Regions from separate parts of the Paenibacillus hamazuiensis genome, predicted to be linked through region 1. Evidence: riboswitches for the same ligand, from Rfam matches in the RefSeq annotation. Region 1 holds a riboswitch; each other region holds the start of a gene.
The links. Region 1 has a riboswitch for cyclic di-AMP ahead of MYS68_RS27370 (hypothetical protein). Riboswitches for the same ligand answer to the same signal wherever they lie in the genome.

Region 1 (3,942 bases):
TCTCATCAGGGATTGATGAAGGAACCGGAATCGCGCAAGCTTCGGGAATGACAAGCCTGCTTTGGGCGATCCCGTCGAAGCCGCTGCCCATAAATTGCGAGCGGTAGCAGTAGTTGTCTTCAATTTCGTTTCGGCATGCCGGGCAGCATTCTTCGGGAGGGATATCTTGGAGCAGGTATCCGGGCAAATTCGGAACGACGACAACTCTCTCTCCTTTGGGGAGCTTGGATGAGGCGCTTTCCGCGATCGTCCCAATTCCTTCATGCAGCAGCGCCATCGGCAGTTTTTTCGCAAGCACTTCCGGCTTGCGCATGCCTCCGAAGTAGCGAAGGTCGGCGTGGCAGATGCTGGCGATAGTAGGCTCCACCGCGACATAACCGCTGCGCAGCTCCCTTTCTACAATCACCTCTTGAACCTCGCGCGGTTGGGTCAACCGCCATGTTCGCGATTTCACGGTGCCGGTTGTTGAGCTTGCCACTAACAGAAACACCTCCGTATGTTATTCGTAAAAGTATATGAATTTCCGGCCGCCGAAGCGGTCGCGAAAGCTTCACCGAAGGGTCAGGCAAGAAGCACGTTGATGCCGGCGTCGCGAAACGGCTTGGCCTCGTATTCCGGCAGCTCCTTGTTCGTAATTAACGTATGAATGGCCGAATTCGGCGCGACCGTGTGCAGCGACAGCTTGCCGATCTTCGTTTCGTCGGCCACGACGATCACTTCCTGCGCGGCGCCGATCATTCCCTGTTTGGCCGTCACAAGCTGGGCTTCGGGATGCATGAGGCCATGCTTCGGATGAATGGCCGGCGTGCCGATGAACGCTTTGGACACGTGCAGCGACCGCAGCACCTGATCGGTAAACATTCCGTTCAGCATGTAGCTGGAAGGATACAGCTCCCCTCCGGTTACCGTCACTTTCACTCCCGGCGCATCGCGCAGCTCGGCCGCCACGTTGATGTCGTTGGTCACTACCGTCAGATTCGAGCGATGGACCAGGTTTTTGGCGATGTGCAGCGTCGTTGTGCCGGAGTCGATGATGATATGCTCGCCGTCCTCGACCAGATTGGCCGCCAGCTTGCCGATGCGCATTTTCTGCTCGAGCTGCGCATGCGAACGCTCGTTAAACGGCGGCTCGTTATGCGTCAGCTGCTCCACAATGACTCCGCCGTGCGTTCGTTTGAGCAGTCCTTCCTGCTCAAGCTCCGCCAAATCCCGGCGAATGGTCGCTTCATGCACGTCGAATTCGACGGCCAAAGCCACCACGGAAGCGACACGGTGCTGCCTGACATGCTCCACGATTCTCAGCTTTCTTTCTGCCGCCAACACTTGCGTCACCCCTCACCCGCAGAAACAAACATCAAAATCGCTTCTTTTTGTTTATTTTATGTTCATTTATGCTCGTATTACATCTTTAGAGTAACGCCATACTGTCAATCTTGTCAATATGCTTTTATTTAAAAGGGGCACGTACTGCGTATTTTCAAATTCATTTGCGCAAAAATAAACATTTCATGGCGCGATGCCGCGCGTCTTGGTATGAAAACTGGCGAAAAAAACGCCGCCAGGTCCTTTATTAGTGCTATTTGTCCGTTTGTTGGGAGTAGCGGGGGAGGTTCTGCCCGCTGCTTGCGGTTGAAAATAGAAACGCCGGGCCTTATGGGTTATACTGGAAATCGGCAATAATGAATTGCGTAATTCAAGGAGGCTTCTGCAGAGCCTCCTTGAAAAACAAAATGGATGGGGGAAGTTATGAAAAATGAAGTAAGTTGGAGATGATCAATGAAATTATGATGCCGCGGCCGCTCCCCGTTATGTCACAGCACGATTTTCATCACATTCCACAGGGCATCGCATAATTCTTCCTCCCTTTCCTCCATCGCGGACATTCGTACGACCCATTCCTCCGAATCCCGCTGCATGCAAAAACCAGCTTCATGCTCAGTCAGGTATGCTATCATTTGTCCGACGGTTAATAGCGGGAGCGATTTATGCTTCTCCACCCCGTTTAAGTAATAAATCATTTCTTCATGATCGCCAATCGCAATATACTCCCCTTCTTCGGGAGCCCATTGCGTTCGCAGCTTTTCCTTTTGCTGATCGGTGAGCTCGTGCAGATGAGATGCGGATATTCGCTGGACCATACGCCACCTCCGGATGAAAGAATCGATGAAACTGCAAAAAGACCCAAATCCAGCCAGGACACGCGCGAAAAAATCACGCTAACCACCCTGAAGCCGCCATGGGTCCAAAAGAGACAAAAAAAGACCCGTATTCGGGTCTGGTCTTTTATGCAAAAAAATATGCACATTGTAAAAAGGCGACCCATCCACTGCTGACGAGGTTAGCTGCCGGGCTCGGGCAAAGATGGTCCCCTACATGCCAGAATGCATGATTCGCCCCAAAAACGTTGGTTCCCCCGCTTTCCGGATCATCCGGAAATTAAGCGTAACTTAATCATATAAATCAACCACGATCAAGTCAATATGTTAAATATTTACTGGGTTAATCACTTTCTAGCACGAATGCCGCCGCTTACCCCGCTCCGCCCTTTCTGGTCAGCCGGAAAATATACTCCTTCCCGGACTCTTCGGACACTGCCCTTTTCCGGGGCGGCTTCGGTTTCCCTCCGTACTGTTTCGGTTTAATCGCGAACATGGCGAGCAATGCGGCCAATACACCAACCCCGGCCATCGTAAAAAAGAGCATCCTGTGCGTTTGCTCCATCAGCAAAGAGGCGACCGGCGGATCGGCGGCCACCCCGATAAACCTCATGCTGCTGTAAATGGAGGATACCGTCCCCCTCTGCTCCTTTACGATCCCTTCCGTGATCATCGCATCGAGGCAGGGCAAAGCCATTCCGATACCGATGCCGCCCAAGGTCATGAAAATAAACAGCATATAGATCGAGTCGCTGCGAAACCATCCGCATACAAGCATCGCCGCCGTTGCCAGAGACGCGCCGAAAAAGTTGACCCATTTCATCCGCCGCTTGTTTTCCCCGATCCACTTTCCTGCCGTAAATGAGGACAAACAAAGCGCCGCCGTCGGGATCGCAAGCAGGGCCCCCTTGAAAACACCGTCGATGTTATATAGATCTTCGAGTATTTGGGACAAATAAAATAACGCTGCAAAGAGGACAAACATGAAGATGCCGCCGATCGCAAAAATCGCATAAAGCCAGCGGCCTTTTTCCCCAAATACCTGTTTGATCGATTTGAGAAACCGCCCGAGGCTTGGCGGCTCTTGCTCCCGCTTTTTCGGCACCTTGACCAAAAAACCGACCATGACAAGCGAGACCAGGCAAAATACCGGTATCGCAAAAAATGGAACATACCACACGACTGCAGCCAAAAGCGAACCGAGAATCGGACTGAGCACTTTGCCGAACGTATTGGCCGTTTCGATCGCCCCGAGTCCCTCGCTTACGTCCGATTCTTTTTTGAACATGTCGCCGACGAGAGGCATGACGATCGGAGCCGCTCCCGCCGCACCTACTCCCTGCAGCAGCCGCCCCAGTAAAATCCATACGTAAGCATGCTCCAGCCATAGGGCGGCAATGCCGGACAAGAGCCCTCCCGCTCCCGCTACAGCCAGGCTTGGGATGATCACTTTTTTCCTTCCGTATCGGTCGGAAAGAAACCCTGCAATGGGGATCAGAAAAATCGCCACAATCGAGTAAACGGTAATAATCATGCTTACTTGAAAGGAGCTGATCCCCAGTTCTTTGCGAATGGCGGGAAGAATCGGAATGAGCATGGAATTGCCCAATGTCATGTTGAGCGGAATAGAAGCGAGCGAGACCAGGTCCCATTTTTTCGTTGCTTCCACTGCTACGCAGCCACCTTTCGATCGCATTATTTCCGGTGTTATGGTTAGCGAGTTTCCGGTGGTCCGGTAAACGTAATGGATGGATAACCATTTTCATTATTTGCTTGAACGATTGTT
Region 2 (3,942 bases), 3.0 Mb from region 1:
GGAGGAGGTTACGGCTATCCGGTCAATACCGGTTTTTCTCTGCTCGGAATTGCCTTTTGGGCGGTTGTTATTTATTTCGTATACCGCTGGGTGCGGAGAAAAATGAAAGGAAATTATTAAAGCCTTCCAGGCGGGCAGTTCGCCCGCTTGAAAGGCTTTTTTTTAATACCCAAACTATTTGCCGTACGTTCGCTGCATCAAATCGGTCACGGTAACGAACTGGTAGCCTTGCTCCTTGAGCTTCGGCAAAATTTGCCTGAGCGATTCCACCGTCTGGCTGCAATCCCCTTCGAGGTCGTGAAACAAAATGATATCGCCGTTATGCACATTACTCAGCACGGTATCGACGATTTTGCGCACACCCGGCCGCCTCCAGTCTTTCGTATCCTGATACCAGGACCACATGACGACGGTAAAATGGTCCTCGCGCGCCAAATCGATCAGCGCATCGTCGTAAAATCCGCCGGGAGGCCGGAACACGTGAGGCATTTGCTCGGTGATGTCGAAAATGACCTCCTGCGTTTGGCGAATCTCCTCCTTCAGCTTGTCGGGAGATACGTTTTTCAAAAAATGGTGATCAAACGTATGATTGGCGATTTCGTGACCCTCGTTCACCTCGCGAATAGCGATTTGCGGGAACGACTGCACCCTTTTGCCCAATACGAAAAACGTCGCCTTGGCTCCATGTTCCTTCAGGAGGTCCAAAATTTGCGGGGTGTATACCGGGTTAGGGCCATCGTCGAACGTCAGTGCGATAAGCTTCTGATCCGTCTCGATATTAAAAACAACCTCGCTGCGCGGTCCCGCGACAGCCGGCGGTGCGCCGGTCAAGCAACCGCAGAGCAATAACACAGCCATCCGAAGTTTCCATGACTTCAAGGCTCCGCCCCCCTTTGTAAGCACATCTCGCCTTTGTATTATCTCATAGGGGAAAATGTCCTTATGCATGACAAAAAAAGCAAGAAAAAGCAGCCGCACGGGGATGCGGCCGCTTTTTCGAGCTTATTTCTTCAACACGTAAATTTTTACATTTTGAATACCAAACTCGGAAGCTTTTTTTTGTGTGCCGGGGACAAAAATGTCGATCCTGTTGCCTTTGATGGAGCCGCCCGTATCCAGCGCTCTGGCCATCATGCCACCCTGCGGAAGGCCGTCATAGCTATAGCCTTCAATATAGACGAGCGAGCCGAGAGGGATGACGTTAGGATCCACCGAAATGGTGCCGATCCGCAGAGGGTTGCCGAAATAATCGACTGCCGCTCTGCCTCCGTTTTCACTGGCAGCGCCGGTGTACGCCGTCGCTTTCGCCTCGACGATTTTATCGTACTTCGGGGCGTACCAGGCCGGAGCGTGATATTGGCCGTCCTCGTTCAAAATCGCGATCCGATTGTCCGGATCCCATTGTACCCGGATTCCCATCGTTTCGGAGATGAAGCGAAACGGAATATAGACGCGGCCGTTCAAAATGCGGGCCTGCGTGCCCAAGCTTACCTTGTTGCCGTCAACGACAGCGGTGGAATCTCCCGTCGTTAAAGCAATTGTTTTCTTTTTGCCGGCGATGGTTAATTTGATTTGTTCGCCCGTCTTTTGCCAATCGATCGAATAGCCGAGCTTGTCCGTCATCGTACGAACCGGAACTTGCAGCTTGCTGTTCTCGTCCACAAAAGGCTCCGCATCGGGAAATTGCACAAGCTCATCATTAACTTGCACCTTCACGTCATCTGCCAAAAGCGGTTCGGCCTTAGCCGGGGCAGGGGCGGACAAATGTAAAGAAACCATCGAGCAGACTAAAACCAATCCTGCTATCAGTTTGTTCAAAGCTTACCTCCTATTGCCTCCGAGGTTAGTTGACGGGTTCGGGAAGAGGTTTCCCTAGCTTGAATAATCTTGCATTCACCCCAATTGCGAAGCGTCCCCCGTACCAATACTTTCCGTATTGGATTCGACACTTTATAAAAAGTACCACAGTACCCGAATGGTTTCAATGTATAAAATGTGCCAATTGCTTCCTATAATCACCAATTCGTCTGAAGGCAGACATTTAACCCGGCTGCATTGTCTTTTATAGGCGGCTGCAAATGGAAAACAGCTCCCTTAAAGGCAGGAAGCTGTTTTCGAAAGGGATCGGTTATTATCCGCGGTTTTCGCCCGCCCTTCCCCGGTTGAACAAGCCCAGCAAGCCGAGCAGCCCAAGCCAGCCGACCCAATCGTAATTGGTCCGGTTATCCACAGAGGTGGCGGTGTAGCTGTTATCGCGATACGCGGTTCCGCGCTGGCCTCCGTACGTGATGCCGGTAACGGAGCCGTCGGCGGCATATCCGATCGAATTGGGCCGGATGTTATCCCCTCCTGCATACCCGGTCCCCTGCTGGGCGGCAAAATTGCGGACCGGCGTCGCATCGGTGCCGCGGTTGCCGAGACCGGCAGGCCCTGTTCCGTTATTGCCGAAAGTGCCCAAATGACCCGCCGTACCGAGCGAACCGTACGGCGTGTAATCGCTATTGTTCGTGACGACATTATTGCGGGTGGTTGAAGCGGAGGAAGCCGTATTTGCAGAAGCCGATTCCGCGGATATGACCGTCATCGGCAAACCTGCCATGAGCAGCACGGCGATAGCAACGCTTTTCAATGCGTTCATGAAAGTCGCTCCTTTATTAAGATTAGGTACACCTATATCTTTTTTCAGGAAGCGGCTGCTTATGCGAACGGGCGATGTTTAAAAAGCGAAGCTGAGCTGCACCGGTTTCTCTTCGGACGCTTCGTCTTCGTCGCCTTCCCGTCCCGAGTACGGTTCGTACGAGATGAATCCGTACTCTTCCAATAAGGTGTTGACGCGGGCGATTCCTTCTTTCCGGTAATCGGCGGGCAAATAAGGAGACGATGCGTAAAAACGAGCATACTCCTCCACCAGGTGTGGGTAGCCGGTACGCAAGGTCTGGAAAAACCAGACTTTGACATCCCGGGTATTCAGGCGTAAATACGACGGCATGACAAAGCGCGGCGCATAAGAGCGGGCTTCGCCGAGCAGCCGGCGCAGCTCGTCCTCCGTATCCATCAAAAGCGGCAAAATCGGAGCCATAAAAATTCCCGCTCGGATACCCATCTCTCCCAGCCGGCCGATCGTTTTCAGCCGTTCAAGCGGGGAAGGGGTGAACGGCTCGAAGTCCCGCCATATTTTAAGATTGAGCGTATTGAGGCTTATATTGACAGTAGCGTCCGGGATCGCTTGAAGCAAATCGATGTCGCGTAATATGAGCGGAGAGCGCGTCGTCACGCTGACCGGGACTCCGTAGCGGGCGAACAACTCCAGCGCTTGCCGGGTCAGCCGGGCTTTCGCCTCCACCGGCTGGTACGGGTCGGTCGCCGTGCCGACGGCGACTTTGCCGAACTTCTTTAACCCGCCGCGGCTTCTTGCCGCTTTCCGCAGCTGCTCTTCCAGCGCCTCGGGCACGTTTTCCTTGATAAAAATATGCTTTTGGAACGTATCGTCCGTCTCCATGCCGAGAAACGAATGGGTGGAGCGGGCATAGCAAAAGCTGCAGCCATGCTGGCAGCCGCGATACGGATTGAGCGACCAGGAAAAAGGCATGGAAGGGGCCGTTACTTGGTTCAAAGCGGTTTTCGAGCGGATATGTTCAAAGGTTACCGGTTTGCTCATCGTTTTCCACCTCATAATAGCGAATATATGTTCGTATTTAATGTATCTTATCCGAACGGTTTTATGCAAGTGGAAAAAACAGGACCTGCCGCATAAGCTTGCGGAAACAAGCAAAAAGTAAGGTGGTGTTCGGCAGGTCTTTTGCAAAAGGAGGTGCAACAGATGAACGCGACGACGCAATCCCCTCAGGCGCAAACGATTGGAGCCGTCAACTTGGCGACGCATGAGATTTTGGAGATGAGAGAGCTTTTGTCCAGCAAAAATGTTTGCCTGACCAAATCCGC
Region 3 (3,942 bases), 1.3 Mb from region 1:
CGGATGTTGCGCCCTCCGTCGAACAGGATGAGCGCCGAGCCGATCGTCAAAATAAACTGGTTCGTAAACGAGCTGCTCGTCTCCGTTACCAGATGCAAAGCTTGTCCCGCTATGATGCCCGCAACCAAAAAAAGAGCGACATCCGGCAGTTTCAGCCAGTTCGCCGCTTTTCCGAACACCATGCCGAGCGCGAAAATCAAAATCAGCAAAAAAATGACATGGTGAATCATTTCCGTTATGTTGTTTTGCATGAAAAACCTCCGTTACCTGCGGATGACCTGGCTTTCGAATTCTTCGATCTGATCGTTCGTTCCAATGACGACCATCACGTCGCGTTCTTCAACGGTATCCGTCGCCGTAGGGGCGATGATGACGCCGTGCTTCTTATTGATCGCAACGACGCTGCAGCCGTATTTGGCCCGCGGGTCAAGCTGTTTGAGCGTGCAGCCGGACAGCTTCTTCGGTACGGACAGCTCCGCGATCGTGTAGTCCTTGGACAGCTCGATGTAATCGAGCAGGTTGGGCGAAACGAGCTGGTGCGCGACGCGGATCCCCATGTCCCGTTCCGGGAAGATGACCCGGTCGACCCCGATTTTCTCCAGCACCTTGCCGTGCAGCTCGGAGAGCGCCTTGGCGACGACCGTTTTGACCCCGATGTCCTTGAGCAAAATCGCCGCAAGAATGCTGGCCTGAATATCGTCTCCGATCGCGACGACCGCGCAGTCGAAATTGCGGATGCCGAGCGAGCGAAGCACCTCTTCGTCCGTCGCATCGGCGACGACCGCGTGCGTGAGCACGTCGCTCATTTCTTCGACCGCTTCCTCGTCCTGATCGATGCCTAGCACCTCATAACCGAGCTGAACGAGCTCCTTTGCAAGACTCGAGCCGAAACGGCCCAACCCGATGACCACATATTGACTACCTTTCATCTCCCACAATCTCCCTTTTTCCGGTTCATCCGAAACGTTTTTCTAGCCAATCGTAATTTTCCCTTCCGGGTATCTGTAAAGCTCTTTTTCCACTTTCGGCCCCAGCGCGTAGGCGAGCGTGAGCGGTCCGAGCCTTCCGATAAACATCATCAGCGCGATCAAAATTTTGCCGACCATCGACAAATCCGGCGTAAGCCCCATCGTCAGCCCGACCGTGCCGAACGCGGAGGTCACCTCGAACAAAATCATCAGGAAGCTGCGAGGCTCCGTCGTGGACAGCACCATCGACACGAATATAACGAGAAACAAGGCAATCATCGTCATCGTGATCGCTTTTAAAATGCGATCCTTTCCGAGCCGGTAACGAAACAGCACGATATCTTCCTTGCCGCGGATCATCGCGATCATGGCGCCGATCAGCGTCGTGAACGTCGTCGTTTTAATACCGCCGCCCGTCGAACCCGGAGAAGCTCCGATAAACATCAGGATGATGATGAAAAATTGCGAAGCCTGCCTCATGCCCGCGATATCCAGCGTGTTCGGCCCTGCCGTACGGGGCGCAACCGACTGGAACAGCGCTCCCCATATTTTGCCGGACCAGCCGAGCGGCGCAAGCGTCTTCGGGTTGGTGAACTCGAAGATGAAGATGACCACCGCCCCGATCACGATAAGCGCCCCGGTCATGCTGAGCACCACCTTGGAATGCAGCGACAGCTTGCGGTGCTTGCGGAACTCGAGCAGGTCGGATATGACAATAAACCCGAGACCGCCGAGAATGATCAGCCCCATTGCGACGATGTTCACCACCGGATCGTCGACAAACGACGTCAGGCTGCTGAACGGCCCGGTAATCGAACCGAACAGGTCGAAGCCGGCGTTGTTGAACATCGATACGGCGTGAAAAATCCCGAAATAAATCGCCGTCCCGGGACTCAGATCCATCGACCAGCGGATCGAGAAGATGACCGCGGCAATGAACTCGATCGTAAGCGAGTAGAAAATCACTTTACGGATCAGCCGAACGATCCCTTCCATGCTACCCTGGTTCATCGCTTCCTGCAGGACGAGCCTCTCCTTTAAAGAGATCCGCTTCTTCAGCATAAATGCGACCAAGGTGGACATCGTCATGAACCCGAGGCCGCCCACTTGAATAAGCAGCATGATGACGATTTGCCCGAACTTGGTAAAATACGTGCCTGTGTCGACTACAACCAGCCCCGTCACGCAGGTGGCCGAGGTCGCCGTAAACAGCGCGTCCAAAAACGGCATCGGCTGCCCGGACGCGGTGGCGATCGGCGTAGTCAGGAGCAAGGCCCCCGCGAAAATGATGACGGCAAAGCCGATCACCAAAATTTGCGGCGGAGTCAGCTCCAGCTTTTTTCTCGTTCTCTCCACGACTGAGTTCATCATCCTTTTTTGCCAAGCGGGCTTTTTTTGGGCAAACAAAAAAGACACTGGAAATCCAATGCCCGCTTATGGTTGGTTCCTGATAAAAAAGCCTACGAGGTTAGCTGTCGGGTTCGGGTTTCAGGCACCCTATCGGCGTCAAGCGATTCCGCTTCTTGCCAAATTCACCCCATTACTCATGGTTCCCCCGTTTTCCAAAAGAAATTCGGCTTTTATTCAATTGATATGAATTATATGCGCTTTATTGTGAAAGCTCAAAGTCATTTTTCATTCATTTGGTTTGATATTCCGATCAAATGCATATTTTAGAGAAGACCGGGAAGGGGCTCGCTTTGCTTTTCGGCGATTTGCCTCCGCATGCTTTTATTATCTGTTTAAAAATGAGATAATCTGACAAGAAGCCGAAACGCAAAAATCGACTATTTTTTCGAAGGAGTAATTCATGGCTACCCTTTTATTCAACCGTCGGCTGCTTATGCTGGCGCTTGCCGGCATCCTGCTGTATACGGCGGTCGCTCTCCTTTCGCAGAGCGGAGAAACCACGGAAACGGAGCGTCAGGCGGCGGATGTTCCTTCCATCAGCAAGCGGGAAGCGGCCGATGCCGCAGCCGCCTTTTTAAAGTCCGAGTATGGAATTTCGGGGAAACCGGAAACGTTCGTCGCCTATCAGTCCCGCAAAACGTTCAGCGGGTATTTGCAAAAAGCGGATTTATACGATGATTACGAGAAAAAATGGATCGCCGAATTTCCGCTTGATTTTTTCGAGGTGGAGGCCTATGTGCCGGGCAGCGGGGAGCGATATTACGTCGAGGTAAACTTTACGAACGGCCATGTGACCGCGTGGAGCAAGGACATTCCGAAAGCCGCCAAACGAGCGGACGTTGATACCGCTGACCGGAAAAAGCTGGCCGAGCAGGCACTGGCCAAACACGGATACGACCTGAACGATCTGCGGTATTTGAAGCAATCTCCGGAGGACGGCTCGTACATATTCGAAAGCGGAACGAAAACGATCGGCGAATCGAAGTTGCAGGTTCACGTGGCCGTTCAAAACAGGGAGGTCGTCCGGCTGGCTCCGCAGTTCAGCGTTCCGGAGTCTTACGAGACATGGCAGGACGAGCAGGACGAATCCGCCTCGCTGATGACCCGGATCAGTCTCACTTTTACGCTGCTTATGGTATTATTTGCGGTATACGCCGTCGTCAAGTACCGCAAATATATTACGTTTCACCATGGCCTGCTGCTGACCGTTATTTTCAGCACCGTTTATATTACCAACAACATCAATATGTATCCAGCGTTCAAAACGGGATACGGCGACCGTCTGGACGGATGGGAGGCGGTTACCTCGCTCTTTTTCATGAATTTTATCGTGTTTCTGATGGCCGCCGCCTTGTATGTCTCCTTGCTCGCCGGGCGGGAAATGTGGCAAAGCCGCGGCTGGAACGCGTGGCTTCACTGGACGGAGCCGTCCTTCGGCCGGGAAGTGCTGGGCGGTATGGGGCGCGGCTACCTGCTGTGCCTTTTCATCCTGGGCGTGCAGCAAATGCTGTTTTTTATCGCGGAGAAAAAATTCCATGTTTGGGCGGTCAACGATCCGAGCGAT
Region 4 (3,942 bases), 270 kb from region 1:
CATTCAACTGGGCAAATATCATTTGTACTATCCGGCCGAGCTGGCGGAGCGGCACACCGATCTGATTCCCCGCGAATTGCATAAGCTGTTCGATCCGGAATGAGACTTCGTTTAAGTAAAGGAGAACCAAATTAGCGCTAAACATTATAATAGAAAAAAAAGGAGAACCGCATGCTCATCGACACGCATACACATCTGAACGCCCGCCAATTCGATGAAGATCGACAAGAGGTCATCGAGCGGGCGATTCAGAACGGAATAAGTCGAATCGTTAATGTCGGATTTAATCGGGAAACGATCCCTTCCTCCATTCAGCTCGCCGAACAATACGAATTCATCTATTCGACCGTCGGGTGGCACCCGACCGATGCGGTCGATATGACGGAGGAAGATCTTGCCTGGATCGAATCGCTTTGCAGCCATCCCAAGGTGGTGGCGATCGGCGAGATCGGTCTTGATTATTATTGGGACACGTCTCCCAAAGACGTACAGCATCGGGTGTTTCGCGAACAAATTCGGCTTGCCCGCAAGGTAGGCAAGCCGATCGTCATACATAACCGGGACGCTCATCAGGACATCGTAAAAATCCTGCAGGAAGAGAAGGCCTCCGAAGTCGGAGGAGTGATGCACTGCTTCTCGGGCAGTTGGGAAACGGCCAAGCAATGCCTCGATATGAACTTCTACATTTCGTTCGGCGGGCCGATTACATACAAAAATGCCAAACAGCCAAAAGAAGTGCTCGCCCAGGTGCCGATGGACCGATTGCTCATCGAGACGGATGCCCCGTATTTGACTCCGCATCCTTTTCGAGGAAAGCGCAACGAGACCGGTTATGTGCGTTTGGTTGCCGAAGCCGCTGCCGAAATTAAGGGCATTCCGCTGGAAAATTTGGCTCACGTTACCACGGTAAACGCCATTACATTATTCGGGATTCGTTAAGTTTTTGTGTGGGTAAAGGGTGCCCTTTTTTGTTCGCAATTGAGATATACGGAGAAATAATGAGTATTTGTGGGGTTAACGCCAGAAAAAAGTGGATTATATTCGATCAATTGGCTGAAAATGATCTAATTTTCCAAAAATACGCCTTGATTTGCCGAGTTTGTATGCTTTACAGTTCCGGCGATACGGCGTAAACTACACAATAACAAAACCAAATTACCATTTACCATTTTTCCAGAACGCTGAGTTTCCAAGTGGGAAACGGGGGAACCAATCGGCGGCAAGCCGGTTCATTTTTTTGGGGTGAATCCTGAGCATTCCTCAATGCTTTGGGTAGGGCGACTCTCACGCCCGAATCCGTCAGCTAACCTCGTAAGCGTAACGAGAGAGGTAACGATTGTCGTGTCTGTTTGAATTTGCTTGCAATTTCAAAGTCACGGGAAGAGTCCTCTTTCCTGTGGCTTTTTTGTTGCCATTTTTGGCTATACGATTGAGAGGGTATTTTGTCCATGCCTTTCTAAAGGGCGGACGCCAAGGAGGTGGCGGCTGCAGTTATCCCAAGCGTACACGAGTTGCTGCGGGAAATTCAGTTAAATTATTCACAAAATGCAAAACAAATTTCCATAGTCGCGTCAGATGAAATCATGCGTTACACTCGGGTGGCGGGGCTTTGAAGGAGGACCGAACAAGTGGGCTCAATCCAAACGGAAACCCATGTAAGACGATCATCCAGCATGTCCTTCGCATTGCGATGGAAGCATGAAAACATGAGATCGATTCTCATTGTAGCGGCATTTTCGATCGCTATGACTTTCATGTTCATGATGTTGTTATACGGGACCGCAATCAAGCGGGTTACCGTGGTTGTTAACGGCCAAGAATCCGTTGTCCAGACAAGACAATGGGAACTGAGCCGGCTGCTGGATGAACAAAATATCCAGGTCGGGGAACACGACCGCATTTCCGTTCCGCTTACGGCAAGTCTCAAAAACGGAGACCGGATCGTCATCGACCATACGAAGCCCGTTCAGCTTACGGCGGATGGGGAAACGAAGACGGTATATACGACGGGGCAAACGGTAGAGAGCGCGCTGAAGGATTTGAATATTTCCGTTGGGGAGCTGGATAAAGTGATTCCTGCCGCCGACACCGCGCTTGCGGACAATGCAGCCATTCAAGTGGTGCGTGTGAAGAAAGAAACCGAGGATTTTACCGAAACGATCCCTTACGAAGTGGTTAAAAAGAATGATGCCCAACTGCTCAAGGGCAAAGAGCAGACCGTTCAGGAAGGCCAGGAAGGCGTCGTCCTGAAGACGAAAGAAAAGGTGTACGAAGACGGCAAACTTGTTTCCGAGGAAATTGTCAAAGAAGAAGTACAATCCGAAAGCGTCAATAAAGTGGTGGCCGTCGGCACGAAAAATCCGGTTATTGCCTTATCCGCTTCTTCTCCCAATATGGACGAAGTGACGAAAAGCGGGGTTACATTTGGATATAAGCAAATTGTCAAAAACATGACGTTGACCGCCTACACGGCAAGTGCAGGTGGCAAAAGTGCCAATCATCCGCAATACGGGCTCACCTCGACGGGGACCCGCGTGACGGAAGGGCGTACTATCGCCGTAGACCCGAAGGTCATTCCTCTTGGATGGTGGGTGTATATCGAAGGTCTCGGTTTCCGCAGAGCAGAAGATATCGGCAGCGCAGTAAAGGGGAACATCATCGACGTTTACTTCGATAGCGCCGATTACGCGACAAAATTTGGAACTAAACGCGGATATACCGTGTATATCATCGGTCCGAAGAAGCCGACCGCAGATTAACGGCTGCCGGATTTGGGGTATACTGATGCATATAGATAACGAGAAGTCGGGAAGAGGCTGAGCGCCTCTTCTTTTTCGCTTTGCAGGAGAGGACGAGCATGGGTTATGATCAAGGAAATCATTGTTGTGGAGGGTAAGGACGATACGGCGGCCATTCGGCGGGCCGTGGAGGCGGAAACGATCGAAACCGGCGGATCGGCGATCAATAAGGACGTCATCCAAAGGATTCGGCTGGCTCAGCAGCGCAGGGGAGTCATCGTGTTTACAGACCCGGATCATGCGGGCGAACGGATCCGCAAGATCATAACGGCCAAGGTGCCGGGATGCAAGCATGCTTTCCTGCCGCAGGAGCAGGCGGAGAAGAACGGCGACATCGGGGTGGAAAACGCCTCGCCTGAAGCGATCCGGTATGCCCTCTCGCACGTACGGACCGATTATGAAGCGGGCGGCACGGAAATCAGCTGGAGCGACCTGATCGACGCGGGGCTGATCGTTCACCCCCAGGCGGCGGCCAGAAGGCTGGAAGCCGGCAAGCTGCTCGGCATCGGGTACTGCAACGGGAAGCAGTTTTTCAAACGGTGCCGGATGTTCCAGATTACGAAAGAAGAGTTTGCGGACGCGATGCGCCGGGTATTGGACCAATTTGAGTAAAGAGGGTTACGGATGGAGACGACAAAGCTGAGCGGCGACGAGCTGATCGCTACGCCGAAACGTACGCAGGATTTGATTCGCAAGCATGGGCTTACCTTGAAGAAAAGCTTGGGGCAAAACTTTTTGATCGACCAAAACACACTGCAAAAAATTGTCGGCGCCGCGGAGCTGGACGCTTCGAAGGGAGCTCTGGAGATCGGGCCGGGTATAGGCGCGTTAACCCAGCACTTGGCGGTGAGGGCCGGAAAGGTCGTTGCCGTGGAGATTGACCAGCGGCTTATTCCCATTCTGCAGGAGACGCTGGAGCCTTACCCGAATGCGACGGTAGTTCACGGAGACGTGCTTGAGACGGACCTTGCGAAGCTGTTTGCCGAGAATTTTCAGGGGGTATCCCGGGTCAGCGTGGTTGCCAACCTTCCCTATTACGTGACGACGCCGATCATCATGAAGCTTCTGGAGGACAAGCTGCCGCTGGAGAACATCGTCGTCATGATCCAGAAGGAAGTGGCGGAACGCATGGCGGCCAGACCCG

Region 2: it holds a riboswitch for cyclic di-AMP, as region 1 does, so the genes downstream of both, MYS68_RS14715 (stalk domain-containing protein) here and MYS68_RS27370 (hypothetical protein) in region 1, are expected to answer to the same signal.
Region 3: it holds a riboswitch for cyclic di-AMP, as region 1 does, so the genes downstream of both, MYS68_RS21355 (TrkH family potassium uptake protein) here and MYS68_RS27370 (hypothetical protein) in region 1, are expected to answer to the same signal.
Region 4: it holds a riboswitch for cyclic di-AMP, as region 1 does, so the genes downstream of both, MYS68_RS28830 (3D domain-containing protein) here and MYS68_RS27370 (hypothetical protein) in region 1, are expected to answer to the same signal.

Annotation. Positions count from the first base shown of each region.
Region 1 is NZ_JALRMO010000001.1:6,301,944-6,305,885, forward strand. Features, by position in the region: gene MYS68_RS27360 (zinc-binding dehydrogenase) at 1-478, opposite strand, end outside; gene MYS68_RS27365 (DeoR/GlpR family DNA-binding transcription regulator) at 562-1,323, opposite strand; gene MYS68_RS27370 (hypothetical protein) at 1,812-2,138, opposite strand; cyclic di-AMP (ydaO/yuaA leader) riboswitch at 2,312-2,453, opposite strand; gene MYS68_RS27375 (MFS transporter) at 2,530-3,771, opposite strand.
Region 2 is NZ_JALRMO010000001.1:3,322,041-3,325,982, reverse strand. Features, by position in the region: gene MYS68_RS14725 (hypothetical protein) at 1-120, shown strand, start outside; gene MYS68_RS14720 (polysaccharide deacetylase family protein) at 175-879, opposite strand; gene MYS68_RS14715 (stalk domain-containing protein) at 1,003-1,818, opposite strand; cyclic di-AMP (ydaO/yuaA leader) riboswitch at 1,818-1,958, opposite strand; gene MYS68_RS14710 (hypothetical protein) at 2,132-2,638, opposite strand; gene MYS68_RS14705 (SPL family radical SAM protein) at 2,717-3,658, opposite strand; gene MYS68_RS14700 (hypothetical protein) at 3,821-3,942, shown strand, end outside.
Region 3 is NZ_JALRMO010000001.1:4,957,101-4,961,042, forward strand. Features, by position in the region: gene MYS68_RS21345 (cation:proton antiporter) at 1-251, opposite strand, end outside; gene MYS68_RS21350 (potassium channel family protein) at 264-929, opposite strand; gene MYS68_RS21355 (TrkH family potassium uptake protein) at 972-2,339, opposite strand; cyclic di-AMP (ydaO/yuaA leader) riboswitch at 2,411-2,557, opposite strand; gene MYS68_RS21360 (CPBP family intramembrane glutamic endopeptidase) at 2,779-3,942, shown strand, end outside.
Region 4 is NZ_JALRMO010000001.1:6,575,816-6,579,757, reverse strand. Features, by position in the region: gene MYS68_RS28840 (HD domain-containing protein) at 1-103, shown strand, start outside; gene MYS68_RS28835 (TatD family hydrolase) at 172-939, shown strand; cyclic di-AMP (ydaO/yuaA leader) riboswitch at 1,170-1,334, shown strand; gene MYS68_RS28830 (3D domain-containing protein) at 1,674-2,759, shown strand; gene rnmV (ribonuclease M5) at 2,865-3,410, shown strand; gene rsmA (16S rRNA (adenine(1518)-N(6)/adenine(1519)-N(6))-dimethyltransferase RsmA) at 3,438-3,942, shown strand, end outside.